Regions from separate parts of the Thalassobaculum salexigens DSM 19539 genome, predicted to be linked through region 1. Evidence: riboswitches for the same ligand, from Rfam matches in the RefSeq annotation. Region 1 holds a riboswitch; the other holds the start of a gene.
What was found. Region 1 has a riboswitch for cobalamin ahead of G578_RS0102415 (ribonucleoside-diphosphate reductase subunit alpha). Riboswitches for the same ligand answer to the same signal wherever they lie in the genome.
Positions count from the first base shown of each region.

Region 2: linked by a shared signal. The riboswitch ahead of G578_RS0100065 (TonB-dependent receptor domain-containing protein) and the one ahead of G578_RS0102415 (ribonucleoside-diphosphate reductase subunit alpha) in region 1 are both predicted to bind cobalamin.

Region 1 is NZ_AUIR01000012.1:522,629-526,239, forward strand. Features, by position in the region: gene G578_RS0102405 (NAD(P)-dependent oxidoreductase) at 1-684, shown strand, start outside; gene G578_RS28925 (2Fe-2S iron-sulfur cluster-binding protein) at 816-974, opposite strand; cobalamin riboswitch at 987-1,188, shown strand; gene G578_RS0102415 (ribonucleoside-diphosphate reductase subunit alpha) at 1,280-3,232, shown strand; gene G578_RS0102420 (ribonucleotide-diphosphate reductase subunit beta) at 3,223-3,611, shown strand, end outside.
Region 2 is NZ_AUIR01000012.1:8,903-12,513, forward strand. Features, by position in the region: gene G578_RS0100065 (TonB-dependent receptor domain-containing protein) at 1-1,757, opposite strand, end outside; cobalamin riboswitch at 1,880-2,089, opposite strand; gene G578_RS0100070 (L,D-transpeptidase family protein) at 2,197-3,611, shown strand, end outside.

The DNA.
Region 1 (3,611 bases):
GTCTCGCTGCCGACCCTGGCGATCTTCCGCCAAGCCCTGGACGACCTGCTCGCCGGCGGCGCGCTGAAGACCCTGGTGAACACCTGTACCGTCGGCGGGCCCTTCGTCGCCGAGGTCGAACGGCTCTGCGCCGAGCGCGGCGTGACGGTGATCGACGCGCCGATCAGCGGCGGACCGGCCGGTGCCGCCGCCGGCACCCTCGCCGTCATGGTGTCCGGCGATCCGGAGACGGTGGCCCGGCTCGACCCGGTGTTCCGCGCCTGGGGGCCCACGGTCGTGGTGGCGGGCGACACACCCGGCGCGGCCCAGACCATGAAGCTGACCAACAACATCCTGTTCGCGGTCGGCCTTGTCGCGACGTCCGAGGCCATGACCATGGCCGAGAAGGGCGGCATCGCGCCGGAGACCATGCTGCAGGTGCTGAACAACGGCACCGGCAAGAACTTCGCCACCACCAACGTGTTCCCCAACAACATCGTCCCGGGCAGCTTCGATTTCGGCGCGACGGTCGAGATCCTGATGAAGGACGTGAACCTCGCCATCGAGCAGGGCGAGTCGCTGGGCGTGCCCATGTGGGTGTGTCAGGCGGCCCGGCTGGTCATGCTGCATGGCAAGTTCCAGGGGCGGGCCGATCAGGATCTGTCTCGGATCGTGGAGATCGTGCGGGACGGGACGAAGAGCTAGTTCCCTCGCCCTTCTCTACACTCCCCGGACTTAGTTACTGTTCCGCGTGATCTGACGGAGGACCGTGCGGCCTCACGCGTGGGCCCCGGACTAAATCCGGGGAGTGAGGGAAGAGGAGTGAGTGGCCCCCCTCAGACCTCGACTTCGATCGTTCCGATGGGCTGGGTGCAGCAGGCGAGCACATGGCCCTCCTCCACCTCGTCCTCGCGGATGCCGCCGTTATGGACCATGTGGGTCTGGCCGGACGTCACATGGACCGTGCAGGTACCGCAGGAAAGCATTGACGCCATGGCGCAATCGTTACTAAATGCAGCGTTCACGGTCCCTGGATAACCAATATCTAGGGCTAAGAGGGAATTCCGGTGCAAGACCGGAGCTGCCCCCGCAACTGTAAGCGGCTAGCGGCTGTCGATGAGGGGTCACTGGTGTCCATGGGACGCTGGGAAGGCCAGACAGTCGTCCGGACCCGCGAGCCAGGAGACCTGCCGTGCGCGCATATCCGTCCCGGGCGGGGTGATCCGGAAGGCGCTTGCTGGGCTGTTGCCCGTTCCCGCAGGCCCTCCCGACTCCCCCTCCACCGACACGAGGGGTGTCCATGTCTACGCAGCTGGCCTACGACTTTGACGAAACTGGCAATTTCTCGCCCGCTCCCGCCGCGCCGAGGGCGCCGGCGACCGCCCGGCCCACGGCTCCGGCGGCTGCGGTGACACCGGCCCGGCCGGAGCCGCAGCGCGCGCCCCTGCCGCGTCCGCTGGCGAAGGCGCCCACCCCCGACGATCTGGTGCTCGACCGGGGTCGTGATTCGCTGCTGACCGAGTTCGGCAAGGCCACCCTGCGCGACCGCTATCTGATGCCGGGCGAGGACTTCCAGGCAATGTTCGCCCGGGTCTCCTGCGCCTATGCCGACGACATCGACCACGCCCAGCGGCTGTACGACGCCATGTCCCGCCTGTGGTTCATGCCGGCGACCCCGATCCTGAGCAACGGCGGCACCACCCGCGGCCTGCCGATCTCCTGCTTCCTGAACACCGTGCCGGATTCCCTCGACGGCATCGTGAACACCTGGAACGAGAATGTCTGGCTGGCGGCGAACGGCGGCGGCATCGGCACCTATTGGGGCAAGGTGCGCTCGATCGGCGAAGCGGTGAAGGGCACCGGCGAGACCTCGGGCATCATCCCCTTCATCCACGTCATGGACGGCCTGACCCTGGCGATCAGCCAGGGCTCCCTGCGGCGCGGCTCGGCGGCGGTCTATCTCGACATCCACCACCCGGAGATCGAGGAGTTCCTGGAGATCCGCAAGGCCAGCGGAGACTTCAACCGCAAGGGCCTCAACCTGCATCACGGCATCAACGTCACCGACGCCTTCATGGAGGCGGTGCGCGACGGCGCGATGTTCGACCTGAAGAGCCCGAAGGACGGCGCGGTCATGCGCCAGGTGGACGCCCGCCAGCTTTGGCAGCGCATCCTGGAAACCCGCCTGCAGACCGGCGAGCCGTACCTGCTCTACATCGACAGCGTGAACAACAACCTGCCCAAGCATCAGCGCGAGCTGGGGCTGAAAGTTTCGACGTCCAATCTCTGCAGCGAGATCACTCTGCCGACCGGTGCGGATCATTTGGGCGAGGAGCGCACCGCCGTGTGTTGCCTGTCCTCGCTGAACATCGAGACCTGGGAGCAGTGGAACGAGGAGCCGGGCTTCGTCGAGGACGTGCTGCGGATGCTCGACAACGTGCTGACCAGCTTCATCGAGAACGCCCCGGACGGCATGTCCCGGGCGCGCTACTCGGCCATGCGCGAGCGCTCGGTCGGTCTGGGCGTGATGGGCTTCCACTCCTTCCTGCAGGCTCAGGGCATCCCGTTCGAGAGCGCGCTGGCGAAGTCCTGGAACATGCGGATCTTCAAGAAGATCCGGCGCGAGGCCGATGCCGCCTCCGTGACCCTGGCCGAGGAGCGCGGCCCCTGCCCCGACGCCGCCGAGCGCGGCATGCAGAGCCGGTTCAGCCATAAGCTGGCGATCGCCCCAACCGCCTCGATCAGCATCATCTGCGGCGGTACCAGCGCCTGCATCGAGCCGATCCCGGCCAACATCTACACCCACAAGACCCTGTCCGGCGCCTTCACCGTGCGCAACCCGCACCTCAAGAAGCTGCTGGCGGCCAAGGGTGCTGACACGTCGGAGACCTGGGAGAGCATCCTGGAGCATGAGGGCTCGGTGCAGCATCTCGACTGCCTGACGGAAGACGAGAAGTCGATGTTCCGCACGGCCTTCGAGATCGATCCGCGCTGGCTGATCGATTTCGCCGCGGACCGCGCGCCGTTCATCTGCCAGAGCCAGTCGCTCAACCTGTTCCTGCCGGCCGACATCCACAAGTGGGACCTGCACATGCTGCACTGGACCGCCTGGGAGCGGGGCATCAAGAGCCTGTATTACTGCCGCTCCAAATCGGTCAGCCGGGCCGGGTTCGCCGGACAGCTCGAAGCCGTGGAGCGCCAGGCCTTCACCGTCGAGCCGACCGATTACGAGGAGTGCCTGTCATGTCAGTGAACCCCGCTGCGACCTCCCTGGTCCATCTCGACCCGCGCGAGCTGATCGGCACCGGCCGGGTCGGCCTGCTGGATTCGACCGGCACCTACGACGTCAGCCGCTACGGCTGGGCCTACGAGTTCTGGAAGCGCCAGCAGCAGACCCATTGGATGGGCGAGGAAGTGCCGCTGGGCGGCGACCTCAAGGACTGGGCCTCGCCGCGGGTGAGCGAGGCGGAGCGGGCCCTGCTGACCCAGATCTTCCGCTTCTTCACCCAGTCGGACGTGGAGGTCGGCGACAACTACCTCAAGCGCTACATCCCGATTTTCCAGCCCCTGGAAATCCAGATGATGATGGCCGCCTTCACCAACATGGAGACCGTCCATATCGACGCCTATGC
Region 2 (3,611 bases), 510 kb from region 1:
TTGTCGTAGCGCTCGCTCTCGTGATGGACGTCGCCGCCGACCGCGAACTCACCGAGACCCAAGCCGAGACCGCCCAGCTCCCGGTCGACGGACAGGGTGTAGACCTGCTCGGCCCGACGCGGCAACTGGTTGCCGTCATTGGCGCCGCCCGACGCGTTCACCGGGTCGAGGAAGGTGGCGCCGGCCGACAGCAGGAAGCCCGCCACCTCGCCCGAGGCGGTCAGCTCCAGGCCGGTGATCCGCGCCTTGTCGACATTGGCCGGAGCGAAGATCGAGCTGTCATAGGCGATCAGGTCGTCGATCTCGGTGTGGAACAGGTTCGCCCCCAACTCGAAGCCGCCGACCTTGGCCGCCAGGCCGATCTCGGCGCTCTCCGAGCGCTCCGGCTCCAGGTCCTCGTTGCCGAAGCCCGGATAATACAGATCGTTGAAGGACGGCGCCTTGAACGCGGTGCCATAGGAGGCCGTCGCCCGCAGGTTGTCGGTGATCCGGTAGCCATAGGCGGCACCGCCGGTCAGATGACCGCCGAACTGCTCGTTCTCGTCCACCCGGCCGCTGAGCTGGACGGTGTGGCGGCCGAACTCGGCCCGGTGCTGGGCGAACACGCCCGTATTGTCGCGGCTGTCCTCCACATAGTCGGTCGAGCCACCGACCAGATCGCGCTGGAAGTCGGCGCCGAGCGTCGTCACCTGATCTTCCAGAAGATAGAGATCATTCTGCAAAGACAGTGAGTTGCGCTCTGTTTCAAACGTCGATTCGTATGTTCCATCGAGGAAGTTATCGGCGTCGTCCACGGTGTGGCCGGCGGCGACGGTCACATCCCAGAAGTCGGTCGGCGAGGCCAGGGCACGCAGACCGAGCACATAATTCACCGCCTCGGATTCGTTGGAGGTCGAGCCGTCGTACTCGTTCTCACTCGTCGCATAAAGACCGGTCGCTTCCATCTTGATACCATTAGAGAAAGCGTAGTCGAGCGCGCCAGTTACCGAGCTCCGCTCGAAGCCGTCCTTGTCCGGCTGGTTGGCGAAGCAGCCGCCGCCTGGAACGGTCGTGCCGTTGCCGCAGGAGTTGATGCCGTCGGTGCGGATGTAGTTGGTGCTGGCCGAAAAGCCGATACCGGAGGCCCGGCCGGAGAAGCCGGCGGTCCCTTCCATCGTATCGTTGCTGCCATAGCCGACGCTGGCATGGGCGCGGGTCGTCTCGGTCGGCTTGCGGGTGAAGATCTGGATGATGCCGCCCAGCGCCTCGGAGCCGTAGAGGTGGGAGCGCGGGCCGCGCACGACCTCGATCCGTTCCACGTCGTCGATCGACAGGCTCTCGAAATTGAAGGTGCCGAGCGTCGCCGAGCCGACCTTCACGCCGTTGATCAGCACCAGCACGTGGTCGCTCTCGGCACCGCGCAGGAAGACCGAGGTCGCCTTGCCCACCCCGCCGTTGTTGGTCAGGGTCAGGCCCGGTACCCGGCGCAGGGCATCCGGCACGGAGCGGATCTGGCGGCGCTCGATCTCCTCGCGGGTGATCACACTGACCGGCGCCAGGGTCTCGTCGGCGGTCTCCGCGATGCGCGAGGCGGTGACGATCACCTCGTCCGACGTGCTCACGGCGGCCCGCTCGCCGGCCGCCACCTGCTGGGCCCCGACCTGTTGGCCCCCAATCTGCTGGGCCTGCCCCGGGAGCGCCCCGGCGGCCATCAGAGCGGCGACCAGCGCTGCTCCTGTCAGGGATCGGCCCGTGATCAGGCGGTTCTCGAAAGTCATTCCATCCTCCTCGTCCGACGCACACCCGCGCGGCGTTGCAAAGCGACATCGACGGAAGGGATGGAAGGGGACGGCCCGGGACACGGGTCCACGGCCGAACCCGATCATCGCGCCCCGCGATATCGAGGTTTCACGCCGTGGCCGGTCTCCGGACTCGCGAGGGCGGACCCGGGGGTCCAGATCCTGCCGCGCCTTCCCATGCCATGGCGGCACAGTGGCGTTCTGCGACGGATCAACCTCGCCTACCGTTGCGGGGGCAGTGCCGGAGTCTGACCGGCTTCCCGTTTCATCCCGACCCTGTCTCGTGGGTCGGGACACCACATGCGATTGACGGCCGGACGCTACGGTCGAGGGGTCGGCCTGTCAATCTTCGCTTTAACGTCATAGGGTTCCGTTGAACCATCGACCCTTCAGACAACCGGAACGCGGGAGCCTTCGAATGACCGGCCCGACCCCAGTCCGTGCCATCCTCGCCGCCGCGCTGGCCCTTCTGATTTCGCTGACGGCGCCGGCGCTCGCCCAGAGTTCGGATCCAACGCCGGACTCGACGGCTGACTTCGCGCCGGACGCGGTCGTTGCAGCGTTCCTCGCCACACGGACGGACGGGTATGCCTGGGTCGAGGAGAATGAGGTCCCGACGCTCAACGCCAAGGGTGCCGCCGTCGTCCGGGTCCTGGAACGGGCCGAGCGCCAGGGTCTGCGTCCAGCCGATTACACGCTTCCCGCCGCCGACTCGCCGGAGAGCCTGGACCAGGCGGTCAGCCGGACGCTGCTGCGTTATCTGACCGACCTGCAGGCCGGCCGGGTGGCACCGAAGAAGGTCGATCCGGAGCTGTTCGTGTTCCCGCGCGACGTCGACGGGCTGGCGCTGCTGGACGCGGTGCATGCCGCGCCCGAAACCGCCAAGGCGATGGCCGATCTGGCGCCGGGCAATCCGATCTACCGCCGCCTGCGCCGGCTGCTGCTGGACTACCGCGCGCTGGCCCGCTCCGGCGGCTGGCACCCGGTGCCGGAGGGTCCGACCCTGAAACCGGGCATGACCGATCCCCGGGTTTCCGAAGTGCGGCGCCGCCTCTCCTCCACCGCCGACCTGACGCCGGCCTCCGGAGCGACGGACCTCTACGACCCGGCCCTGGAAAGCGCCGTGCGCCAGTTCCAGCGCCGCCACGGGCTGGATGCCGACGGCGCCATCGGCGCCAAGACGGTGGCGGCGATGAACGTGCCGGTGCGGGACCGCATCCGTCAGATCGTGCTCAACATGGAACGGTTCCGCTGGATGCCGGACGAATTCGGCGACGACCATGTGTTCGTCAATATGGCCGGATTCGAGCTCGACTATGTGGTCGGCGGGGTGACCCGGCTGGCCATGCGGGTGATCGTCGGCCGCCCCTACCGGGAGACGCCGATCTTCAGCGACACGATCCGCTACCTGGAGTTCAACCCGACCTGGAGCGTGCCGGCGAAGATCGCGGCCCAGGACCTGCTGCCGAAGATCAAGAAGGATCCGTCCTACCTGACCGCTGGCGGCTACGAGCTCTATGCGGGCTACCAGGACGGCGCGCCGCGGGTCGACCCGGCCAGCGTCGACTGGGCCGCCATCCCCAAGGGCCGGTTCCCCTACCGACTGCGCCAGGCGCCGGGCGAGAAGAACGCCCTGGGTCAGGTGAAGTTCATGTTCCCCAACCAGTTCGACGTCTATCTGCACGACACCCCGGCGCGCGAACTGTTCGCCAAGTCGGTCCGCAACTTCAGCTCGGGCTGCATCCGCCTGCAGAAGCCGATCACCCTGGCCGAGGTGATGCTGGCCGCCGACGGCCAGGACTCAACACAGGTCCGAAAGATCCTCGACGGCAA